3 regions of the Rahnella sp. RcJ3 genome follow, and region 2 is predicted to be linked to each of the others. Evidence: riboswitches for the same ligand, from Rfam matches in the RefSeq annotation. Region 2 holds a riboswitch; each other region holds the start of a gene.
The links. A riboswitch is a leader RNA that binds a small molecule or an ion and turns the genes downstream of it on or off. The one in region 2 is predicted to bind thiamine pyrophosphate.
Positions count from the first base shown of each region.

Region 1: another riboswitch for thiamine pyrophosphate. It lies ahead of thiC (phosphomethylpyrimidine synthase ThiC); the one in region 2 lies ahead of thiB (thiamine ABC transporter substrate binding subunit).
Region 3: another riboswitch for thiamine pyrophosphate. It lies ahead of thiM (hydroxyethylthiazole kinase); the one in region 2 lies ahead of thiB (thiamine ABC transporter substrate binding subunit).

Region 1 is NZ_QSNX01000035.1:7,290-10,489, forward strand. It holds gene nudC (NAD(+) diphosphatase) at 1-674, opposite strand, end outside; gene DXU84_RS24200 (Rsd/AlgQ family anti-sigma factor) at 774-1,289, shown strand; TPP riboswitch at 1,363-1,489, shown strand; gene thiC (phosphomethylpyrimidine synthase ThiC) at 1,612-3,200, shown strand, end outside.
Region 2 is NZ_QSNX01000006.1:256,848-260,047, forward strand. It holds gene sgrR (HTH-type transcriptional regulator SgrR) at 88-1,749, shown strand; TPP riboswitch at 1,790-1,919, shown strand; gene thiB (thiamine ABC transporter substrate binding subunit) at 1,963-2,946, shown strand; gene thiP (thiamine/thiamine pyrophosphate ABC transporter permease ThiP) at 2,922-3,200, shown strand, end outside.
Region 3 is NZ_QSNX01000002.1:172,361-175,560, forward strand. It holds gene DXU84_RS03415 (LysR family transcriptional regulator) at 1-252, shown strand, start outside; gene DXU84_RS03420 (DUF3313 domain-containing protein) at 304-963, opposite strand; gene DXU84_RS03425 (GNAT family N-acetyltransferase) at 1,103-1,537, opposite strand; TPP riboswitch at 1,691-1,789, shown strand; gene thiM (hydroxyethylthiazole kinase) at 1,824-2,633, shown strand; gene thiD (bifunctional hydroxymethylpyrimidine kinase/phosphomethylpyrimidine kinase) at 2,630-3,200, shown strand, end outside.

The DNA.
Region 1 (3,200 bases), on a different contig from region 2:
CAATTCGCGTTAAGCAACTCTTTCGGGTCATGTTGTATGTCGCCACTGTCGTAATCCGCCATAAATGCCATCATCAGCGAATTGGGGAACGGCCAGGGCTGGGAACTGATGTAACGGACATTTTTCACCCGGATGTTACTTTCTTCCATCACTTCACGTGCCACAGTTTCTTCCAGCGTTTCTCCGACTTCCACGAAACCCGCCAGAACCGTGTGAATACCATTACGATGGCGGACATGCTGCGCAAGCAAAATCTCATCCCCCTTACGGATAGCCACAATGATGCAGGGCGCAATCTGCGGATAATAGCGTTCGCGACAGTGCCCGCAGAGTGCAGCCCACTCGGTTTTGCTGACGTGCATTTCATGTCCGCAGTAACCACAAAACTTGTGAGAACGGTAAAATTCTGACAACTGCACACCACGCCCGACCAACTGGAATAATCCGCGATCCTGATCCAGCAACTGACGGGCGGAAACCATATGGTTTGGCATCGTCTGACGAACCAGCCAGACAGGTTCGCCCTGCCATTCGCCGATCTGCCGCGCTGTTTTACCGGTCAGAGAAAATTGTGCGGCGCTGCCAAACGGCAGTTCACCCTCAGGCAGCCATAGCTTGCCTTCCTGGCTGATGATCCACCAACCGTTGTGTTGCTCAGTAATCTGTAATTCCATAATTGTTGTTGCATAACCTCGTCGGGACTGACAATCTGAGTAAGATATTTACATATTAGTAACTTTTGGTTACTTTTTTTGTCGCTCACGGAGTCAACCATGCTAAATCGTCTGGAAAGACTGACCCAACGCGTTGGTGGCAGTAATGAGTTAGTGGATCAATGGCTGCACGCACGCAAAGAACTGCTGGTTTCGTACTGCACTTTCGTCGGTCTGAAACCCAATAAAGAAAAACATACACCTTTGAATGAAAAGGCGCTGGACAGTTTTTGCCATCATCTGGTCGACTATCTTTCTGCCGGGCATTTTCATCTCTATCCACGCATCATTGAAGAAGTCGATGGCGCAGGCAGCCCGAAAAAAGTACAGGCGGCAAAAATCTACCCTGCTCTGGAGCTGAATACTGAAGCTATCATGGCTTTCCATGACAGTTACACAGAAACTGATATTGACGATGACAATGCTTTCGCGTTTCACTATGCATTATCGGATATCGGTGAGGCATTAGATGCCCGTTTTCAACTGGAAGATCAATTAATTATCATGGCTTTTGAGCCAGCCCCGGAGAGTGTGCCACCTTCGGAAAATGAACCTGATCTCGCCAGACCGGCTTAACACGTTGCCACAATAAAACCCTGCTCAGGGTTATGGTTTTACTTGTAGTTTAAAAAAACGCCTCCTATATTGAGGCTTCTTGTCGGAGTGCCTAGCGCATAATTTTCTGTTGAGAATTACGCCAGGCTGAGACCGTTAATTCGGGATCCGCGGAACCTGATCGGGTTAGTACCCGCGAAGGGAACAAGAGTAATGTTATGCGTTCAGCGCAATCAGGCATCTGCCTGCATAAGGCCGCCCGTGCTGCACCGCCCATTTTTACTCCTGCCGTAAACCTCCTGACAAGCAATTTTCCATCACGTTTTTTTGCGAGGAATTTGCTATGTCGAGTACCCAAAAACCCGTTATTTCTGAAAAGAAACCGTCAAATCGCCGTGAACAACGCGCGCAGGCACAATCGTTTATCGACAGCTTGCAGGGCGAAGCTTTCCCCAACTCCCGGCGTATTTATCTTGAAGCTGACCGCGAAGATATCCGCGTGCCGATGCGTGAAATCCAGCTCAGCCCGACGCTGGTCGGCGGCGGCAAAGACAATCCGCAGTTCGAAGAAAACGAAGCAATTCCTGTTTACGACACCGCCGGACCTTACGGTGATCCGGCGGCAGTTATCGACGTGCATACCGGTCTGGGAAAATTACGCGCCCGCTGGATAAACGAGCGTGCGGACACGCAGGAACTTTCACAGGTCAGTTCCGGTTTTACTCAGCAGCGGCTGGCGGATGACGGGCTGGACCACCTCCGCTTCGAACACCTGCCGCGCCCGCGCAAAGCCATTGCGGGTAAAAATGTCACGCAACTGCATTACGCCCGCAAAGGCATCATCACACCTGAGATGGAATTTATCGCCATTCGCGAAAATATGGGGCGTGAACGGATCCGCGGCGAGGTTCTGCGCCAGCAACATCCCGGCGAAAGCTTTGGCGCGCATCTGCCCGCCAGTATCACTGCAGAGTTTGTGCGACAGGAAGTGGCAGCCGGGCGCGCGATTATTCCCGCCAACATTAACCACCCTGAATCAGAGCCGATGATCATCGGGCGTAATTTCCTGGTGAAAGTGAACGCTAATATCGGCAACTCGGCGGTGACATCTTCCATCGAAGAAGAAGTGGAGAAACTGGTGTGGTCGACACGCTGGGGCGCGGACACCGTAATGGATCTCTCCACCGGACGTTATATACATGAAACCCGTGAATGGATCCTGCGTAACAGTCCGGTACCGATCGGCACCGTGCCGATTTATCAGGCCCTGGAAAAAGTGAACGGTGTGGCCGAAGATCTGAACTGGGAAATATTCCGCGATACATTGCTTGAACAGGCCGAGCAAGGCGTCGATTACTTCACCATTCACGCCGGTGTGTTGCTGCGTTATGTGCCGATGACCGCCAAACGCCTGACCGGGATCGTGTCGCGCGGCGGTTCGATCATGGCGAAATGGTGTCTGTCACATCATCGCGAAAGCTTCCTGTTTGAGCATTTCCGCAAGATCTGTGAAATCTGCGCCGCCTATGATGTCTCGCTTTCATTGGGCGACGGCCTGCGTCCGGGTTCGATTCAGGATGCCAATGACGAAGCACAATTCGCCGAATTACGCACGCTGGGCGAACTGACCAAAATTGCCTGGGAATACGATGTTCAGGTGATGATCGAAGGTCCGGGACATGTGCCGATGCAGATGATCCGCCGCAACATGACCGAAGAACTCGAGCATTGTCACGAAGCCCCGTTCTATACCCTTGGTCCGCTGACTACCGATATCGCGCCGGGTTACGATCACTTTACGTCCGGTATTGGCGCCGCGATGATTGGCTGGTTTGGCTGCGCCATGCTCTGTTATGTCACGCCGAAAGAGCATCTGGGCCTGCCGAACAAAGAAGACGTTAAGCAGGGTTTGATTACCTACAAAATCGCAGC
Region 2 (3,200 bases):
TTCACAACAGGCTTTCGTTGAGAAACAGTATCGGCGTAATATGAGGAAAGATAAATTGATGAAGATCGGCCACGGAGTTCCTCTTTTATGTCCTCATCCCGTTTGCAACAACAGTTCATCCGCTTATGGCAAAGCTGTCACGGTGAAGAAACTGAAACGACATTACAGGCACTGTCAGAAGTCCTGAACTGTTCACGCAGACACATGCGCTCGTTGCTCAGCACCATGCAGGGACAGGGCTGGCTGACGTGGGATGCAGAGGCCGGACGCGGCAAACGATCCACGCTGAAATTTTTGTATACCGGGCTGGCACTCCAGCAACAGCGCGCTGAAGAGCTGCTGGAACAGGACAGCATTGATCAGCTGGTACAACTGGTCGGCGACAAAACCCTGGTGCGTCAGATGCTGCTGTCCCAGCTCGGGCGCAGCTTCCGTCAGGGCAAACATATTCTGCGCGTACTGTATTATCGCCCGCTGATGAATCTGCTGCCCGGCACCATGTTGCGCCGTTCAGAAACCCACATTGCCAGACAAATCTTTAGCGGCCTGACACGCATAAATGAGGAAAATGGGGAAGCAGAAGGCGATTTAGCTCATCACTGGCAGGAAGTTTCGCCGCTGCACTGGCGGTTTTATCTGCGCCCCGCCATTCATTTTCATCATGGTCGCGAACTCGAGATGGCAGATATTATCGCCACGTTTATTCGCCTGAAAACGCATCCGCTGTTCAGCAACCTGAAATCAGTCACGACGCCCACGGCAAATGTCATAGATATCCACCTGAATGAACCCGACCGCTGGCTGCCGTGGTTATTTGGCAATATCCACGCGATGATCCTGCCGCAGGAATGGCAGTCACTGCCTGATTTTGCCCGCCATCCGGTCGGCACCGGCCCTTACGCCGTGGTGCGTAATCTGAAAACACAGCTGCGCATCCGCGCCTTTGACGATTATTTTGGCTTCCGGGCACTGATCGACGAGGTGAATATCTGGGTATTACCGGAACTGAGTGAAGAGCTGGTGCATTCCGGCGTACAGCTTCAGGCCGATGAATCAGGCAAAAGCGAGCTGGAAAGTCGCCTTGAAGAAGGCTGCTATTTCCTGTTATTTGACCAGCGTTCGCCGGTCGGACAATCAGAAGAAACACGCCAGTGGTTGTGCGATTTACTCAATCCCATCGCCTTACTGAATAATGCCGAACCGATTTACCAGCGCTACTGGTCTCCGGCGTATGGCCTGCTGCCACGCTGGCATCACAAAGCGCCCCGGCCACGTCCGCCCAAACCGCAAAACCTGACGCAGGTAACGCTGACATTTTACGGCGAGCATTCCGAACATCAGGCGATCTGCAACGCCCTGCGCCCGTTGCTGGCGGAAGAAGGTATCGAACTGATTATTCAGATAGTGGATTACGCAGTCTGGCACCGCGGCGATGCCAAAAGTGATCTGTGGCTCGGCAGTGCCAACTTCACCCTGCCGCTGGAGTTTTCACTGTTCGCGCATTTCTACGAATTGCCGCTGGCAAAGCATTGCTTTAGCGAAGAGATGAACGACGATGCCGCCCTGTGGCACGCCGGGAATTTATCGATGGCGAAATGGAGCCAGAAACAGACGGTCAGCCATCAGATCCATCCCCTGTTCCATCACTGGCTGGTGCTACAGGGGCAACGCAGTATGCGCGGTGTGCGTATGAACACCCTCGGCTGGTTCGACTTTAAATCCGCCTGGTTTGCCCCACCGGACAGTTAATCGGACTATCGCATCGCGCCGTTAATCTCTAGAATGACATCCGTTCTCAACGGGGTGCCCGACTTGTTAAAGCTGCGATGTAAACGCCGTGAGCAAGTTTGGCTGAGATTTGAAACCCGTCGAACCTGATCCGGTTAATCCCGGCGGAGGGATTTGAGACTGCGCGATGCTTACTCAAAATCCTTTGCCCTTTCATTTTTTTGGAGCGCAAAGTTGAAAAAATTACTGTCCTGCCTGCTGTTACTTTCTGCACCTGCATTTGCGTCAAAACCTGTTTTGACGGTTTATACCTACGATTCTTTCTCTGCTGACTGGGGCCCCGGTCCCGCCATTAAAAAAGCCTTTGAAGCCCAATGCGGCTGCGAACTGAAATACGTGGCGCTGGAAGATGGCGTGTCTTTGCTCAACCGTCTGCGGATGGAAGGTAAAAACAGCAAAGCCGACATCGTGCTGGGGCTGGATAACAACCTGTTGCAGGCCGCTGAACAAACCGGTTTATTCGCCAAAGCACCGAAAACCAACGCCAGACTGACGGTGCCAGGCGGCTGGAATGACAGCACTTTCGTGCCTTACGATTACGGTTATTTCGCCTTCGTCTACGACAAAAATAAACTGAAGAATCCGCCAAAAAGCCTCGATGAGCTGATCAACAGCGACCAGAAATGGAAAGTGATTTATGAGGATCCACGCACCAGTACACCGGGTCTGGGCCTGATGCTGTGGATGCAAAAAGTCTACGGCGATAAAGCGCCGCAAGCGTGGGAAAAACTGGCGAAGAAAACTGTCACCGTCACTAAAGGCTGGAGCGAGGCTTACGGTTTATTCCTCAAAGGTGAAAGCGACCTGGTGCTGAGCTACACCACCTCTCCGGCATACCATATTGTCGAAGAGAAGAAAGATAACTACGCCGCAGCCGATTTTACCGAAGGGCATTACATGCAGGTCGAAGTGGCGGGCCAGCTGGCAAACAGCAAGCAACCGAAACTTGCTGAACAGTTCATGAAGTTCGTCACCACGGAAGATTTCCAGAAAGTGATCCCGACCGGCAACTGGATGTATCCGGTGGTGAATACCCCGCTGCCTGACGCTTTTAAACAACTGACGATTCCGGCCAAATCTCTGCAATACAGCGCACAGGATGTCGCTACTCATCGTTCACAATGGATCCAGGCATGGCAGAACGCCGTCAGCCATTGATCCCTCGCTGGCTGTTGCCGGGCGTCATCGCGTCACTGGCTATGTTGCTGGTGGCAGTACTGGCCTTAGGCTCTCTGTGGCGTCATGCGCCACAGATAAGCGGCGCATCGCTCTGGCACGATCCTTATCTCTGGCATGTGATCTGCTTTACTTTCTGGCAGGCGCTGCTTTCAGCGCTTTGCTCGGTGCTGCCCGCAATTTTGCTGGCACGCACCTTGTTCCGCCGCCGTTTCCCCGGCCGTCAGCTGTTATTA
Region 3 (3,200 bases), on a different contig from region 2:
CTGGCGGCCACTGGATTATCGCGCCGCGTCGTCATGTCAGTGCCGCATTTCCTGTTTGTCGTTCAGGTGCTGATGACCACTGATCTGGTGGCGATGTTGCCGGAACGTCTGGTACGTGGAAATCCTGCTTTGCAGGTTACTACACCGCCGCTGGATGTTTCGGGGTTCGAGATGTACATGGTCTGGCACGAGCGCGCTCATCGTGATCCTGCACATCAGTGGCTGCGTGAGTTTATCGCTGATTCAGTCTGAAAAAAGGCAGCCTTACGACTGCCTGTGTCTGACGGTGCGGAAAACCGGAACTTATTCGTTGAACAGCTTGGTATCATTCGCCAGGCTATCTACCACAACTTTTAAATCGTTGGCGGTAACTTTCTGTTTATCATTAGAAACTTGTTTACCGAATCCTTTACGCACGACTTTGATCACCGGTTTGCCAGTACTGGCGTCGATCAGCTCACCTTCGAAATACACTTCAGTGTCACGCGTGCGGTGGCCTGTCGCGGTTTGAGTTCCGGCAATAACCAGCGCGACCGGGACGACTTCATAGAACTGCAAACCTTCTGCCGACGTGTTCACACCGGTGATCGCACCTTTGAAAATCAATGTGCGCGGCCCTGCGTGATCTGTCAGTGGCAGGCGCTCTGCCAGTGCAGGTTTCATGCGGCTGTTGGCGTAATCCAGCACCCCCTGCAAGGTGGCTTTGTCGATCTGCGCCGTAGGCTGCGGTTCCGGGTAGAATTTAATCGGTTCGTATTTGATGTAAGAATAATTTTCTTTCTTAAACGAAGGATCGATCCAGCGCAGAACCGGATTTCCCCCAGCCGTTTTCACTTCCTTAAGGCCGGAATAATCGCCTAAAAAACCTGAGTATTTTTCCGTCTTGGTAATGTGGCTGGTACAACCGGCCAGGAACAGTGCGCCAGTCACTGCGGCGATCTGCATCAGTTTTATTGTTTTCATTCGTACCCTCGAAATATTTTAAGGAAGACCAAGTATGTATAGCACCGCTGCGGAATTTAACCTCTTAACGACAAAGAAAAATTGATATTCATCAGGATCGTGAAAATACGGTTCTGTGAGGTAATCATTTCTTCCTTAATTATTTTTTTGATGAATGAAACAAATAGTATTCACCTTTTGGACTGTCCCCCGTAGAGATGATGTTCCAGCCTTTTGACAGATAAAAAGCGACTGATTTTTTACTCTTTACTAAACATTTCAACGACCCCTGACGGGTAAACGTTTCTTCCGCAGCCTGAAGCAATGCTGAACCTGCGCCGGTTCCCTGATATTGCGGATCAACAAACAGGTTATGCAGGAAATTTTCCTGAGTGAAAATTGAGGCGAATCCCAGTAAATGTCCGTCACGTTCTGCCACCAGAATCGTCTCGCCGATCACTGCGCGGTCAAAATCTTCCAGCTGAAAATCGTCTTCCAGCCATGTCCAGGTATGCTTGCGTGAGGCCAGATACAACGTGCGTAAAAACGGGCGGTCTGCTTCTTCATAAGGACGGACAATAAGTGATGAGGACAAGTAAAACTCCTGAGGAAATTTTTCATCAACGTGTGTTGTTCATGTCTGTTTCCTGATACTGCCAGTGAAGCGGAGTGAGTTCAATTACGTTGGCTGATCGGTTTTTTTAACGCATTTCCTGATTGATCTTCTGACCTCCGCCGCCAATAATGTTCCCTTGACTCGGGGTGCCCGCTGCAAAGCAGGGCTGAGATTTTACCCGTATTACCTGATCTGGATTATGCCAGCGTAGGGAAGTCAGGTATCTCTCCTGATACCGCCTTCCTGAGTGCCGGTGGGGAGATTTATGAATACCCGACCTACCTTCTTGCCCGGCGCCTTAGCCGCCACTTCTCTGAAACGACTCCGCCTTTCAGCGCCGCTGGTTCACTGCCTGACCAACGACGTGGTGCAATCTTTTACCGCCAATGTCCTGCTGGCGCTGGGTGCATCTCCGGCGATGGTGGTTGATCCCGCCGAAGCGGCGCAATTTGGCGCCATTGCCGATGCCTTATTGGTGAACGTCGGCACGCTGACACATCCCCATGCCGATGCGATGCGGGCGGCTATTCACGCAGCCACTCAGGCCGGAAAGCCCTGGGTGCTGGATCCGGTTGCTGTCGGCGGTCTGAGCTGGCGTACAGAATTCTGTCGTGAAATCATCACACTTAAACCTGCCGCAATCCGCGGTAATGCCTCGGAAATCCTGGCTCTCAGCGGCCTCAGTGCGTCCGGGCGCGGCGTGGACAGCGGTGATGATTCCCTTTCTGCCTTACCTGCCGCACAGCAACTGGCGCGGGAGACCGGCGCGGTAGTGGCTGTGACGGGTGAAACCGATTACGTCACCGACGGGATGCGCAGTTGGGCGGTGGCTGGCGGACATCCGATGATGACCCGCGTGGTGGGTACCGGATGCGCATTATCTGCGGTGGTGGCGGCCTTTGTGGCTTTGCCGGGTGATCGCCTGGATAACGTGGCCGCCGCCTGCCGGGTGATGTCCTGTGCCGGCGAGCGCGCCTGTGCGGTCGTGAAGGGGCCGGGCAGTTTCACGCCTGAATACCTCGATAATCTGTATTTAATGGGCGAGGAATGGCTGAATGGCGAGGAAATACAATGAAACGTATTAATGCACTGACGATTGCAGGCACAGATCCGAGTGGCGGGGCGGGGATCCAGGCGGATTTGAAAACCTTCTCGGCGCTGGGTGCGTACGGCACCAGTGTGATCACCGCGCTGGTGGCGCAGAACACCCGTGGTGTGCAGTCGGTCTATAACATTGAGCCCGGTTTCGTTTCAGCGCAGCTCGATTCCGTACTGAGCGATGTGCGGATCGACAGTGCGAAAATCGGCATGCTGGCGAACAGTCAGATTGTGGAGGCGGTTGCGGAGCGACTCAGACATTATCAGCCGCCGTTTGTGGTGCTGGATACCGTGATGCTGGCGAAAAGTGGCGATCCGTTACTGCTGCCGGAGGCCGTGGATGCCGTGCGTCGTTTGCTGATCCCGCAGGCTTCCATTATTACGCCAAATCTGCCCGAAGCGGCGGCGTTACTGGACTGTGCGGTGGCGGCGAATGAAACCGAAATGCGTGAGCAGGGAGAAGCCTTACTGGCGATGGGATGTGGTGCCGTGCTGATGAAAGGGGGACATCTGAGTGATGAGGAAAGCCCTGACTGGTTGTTTG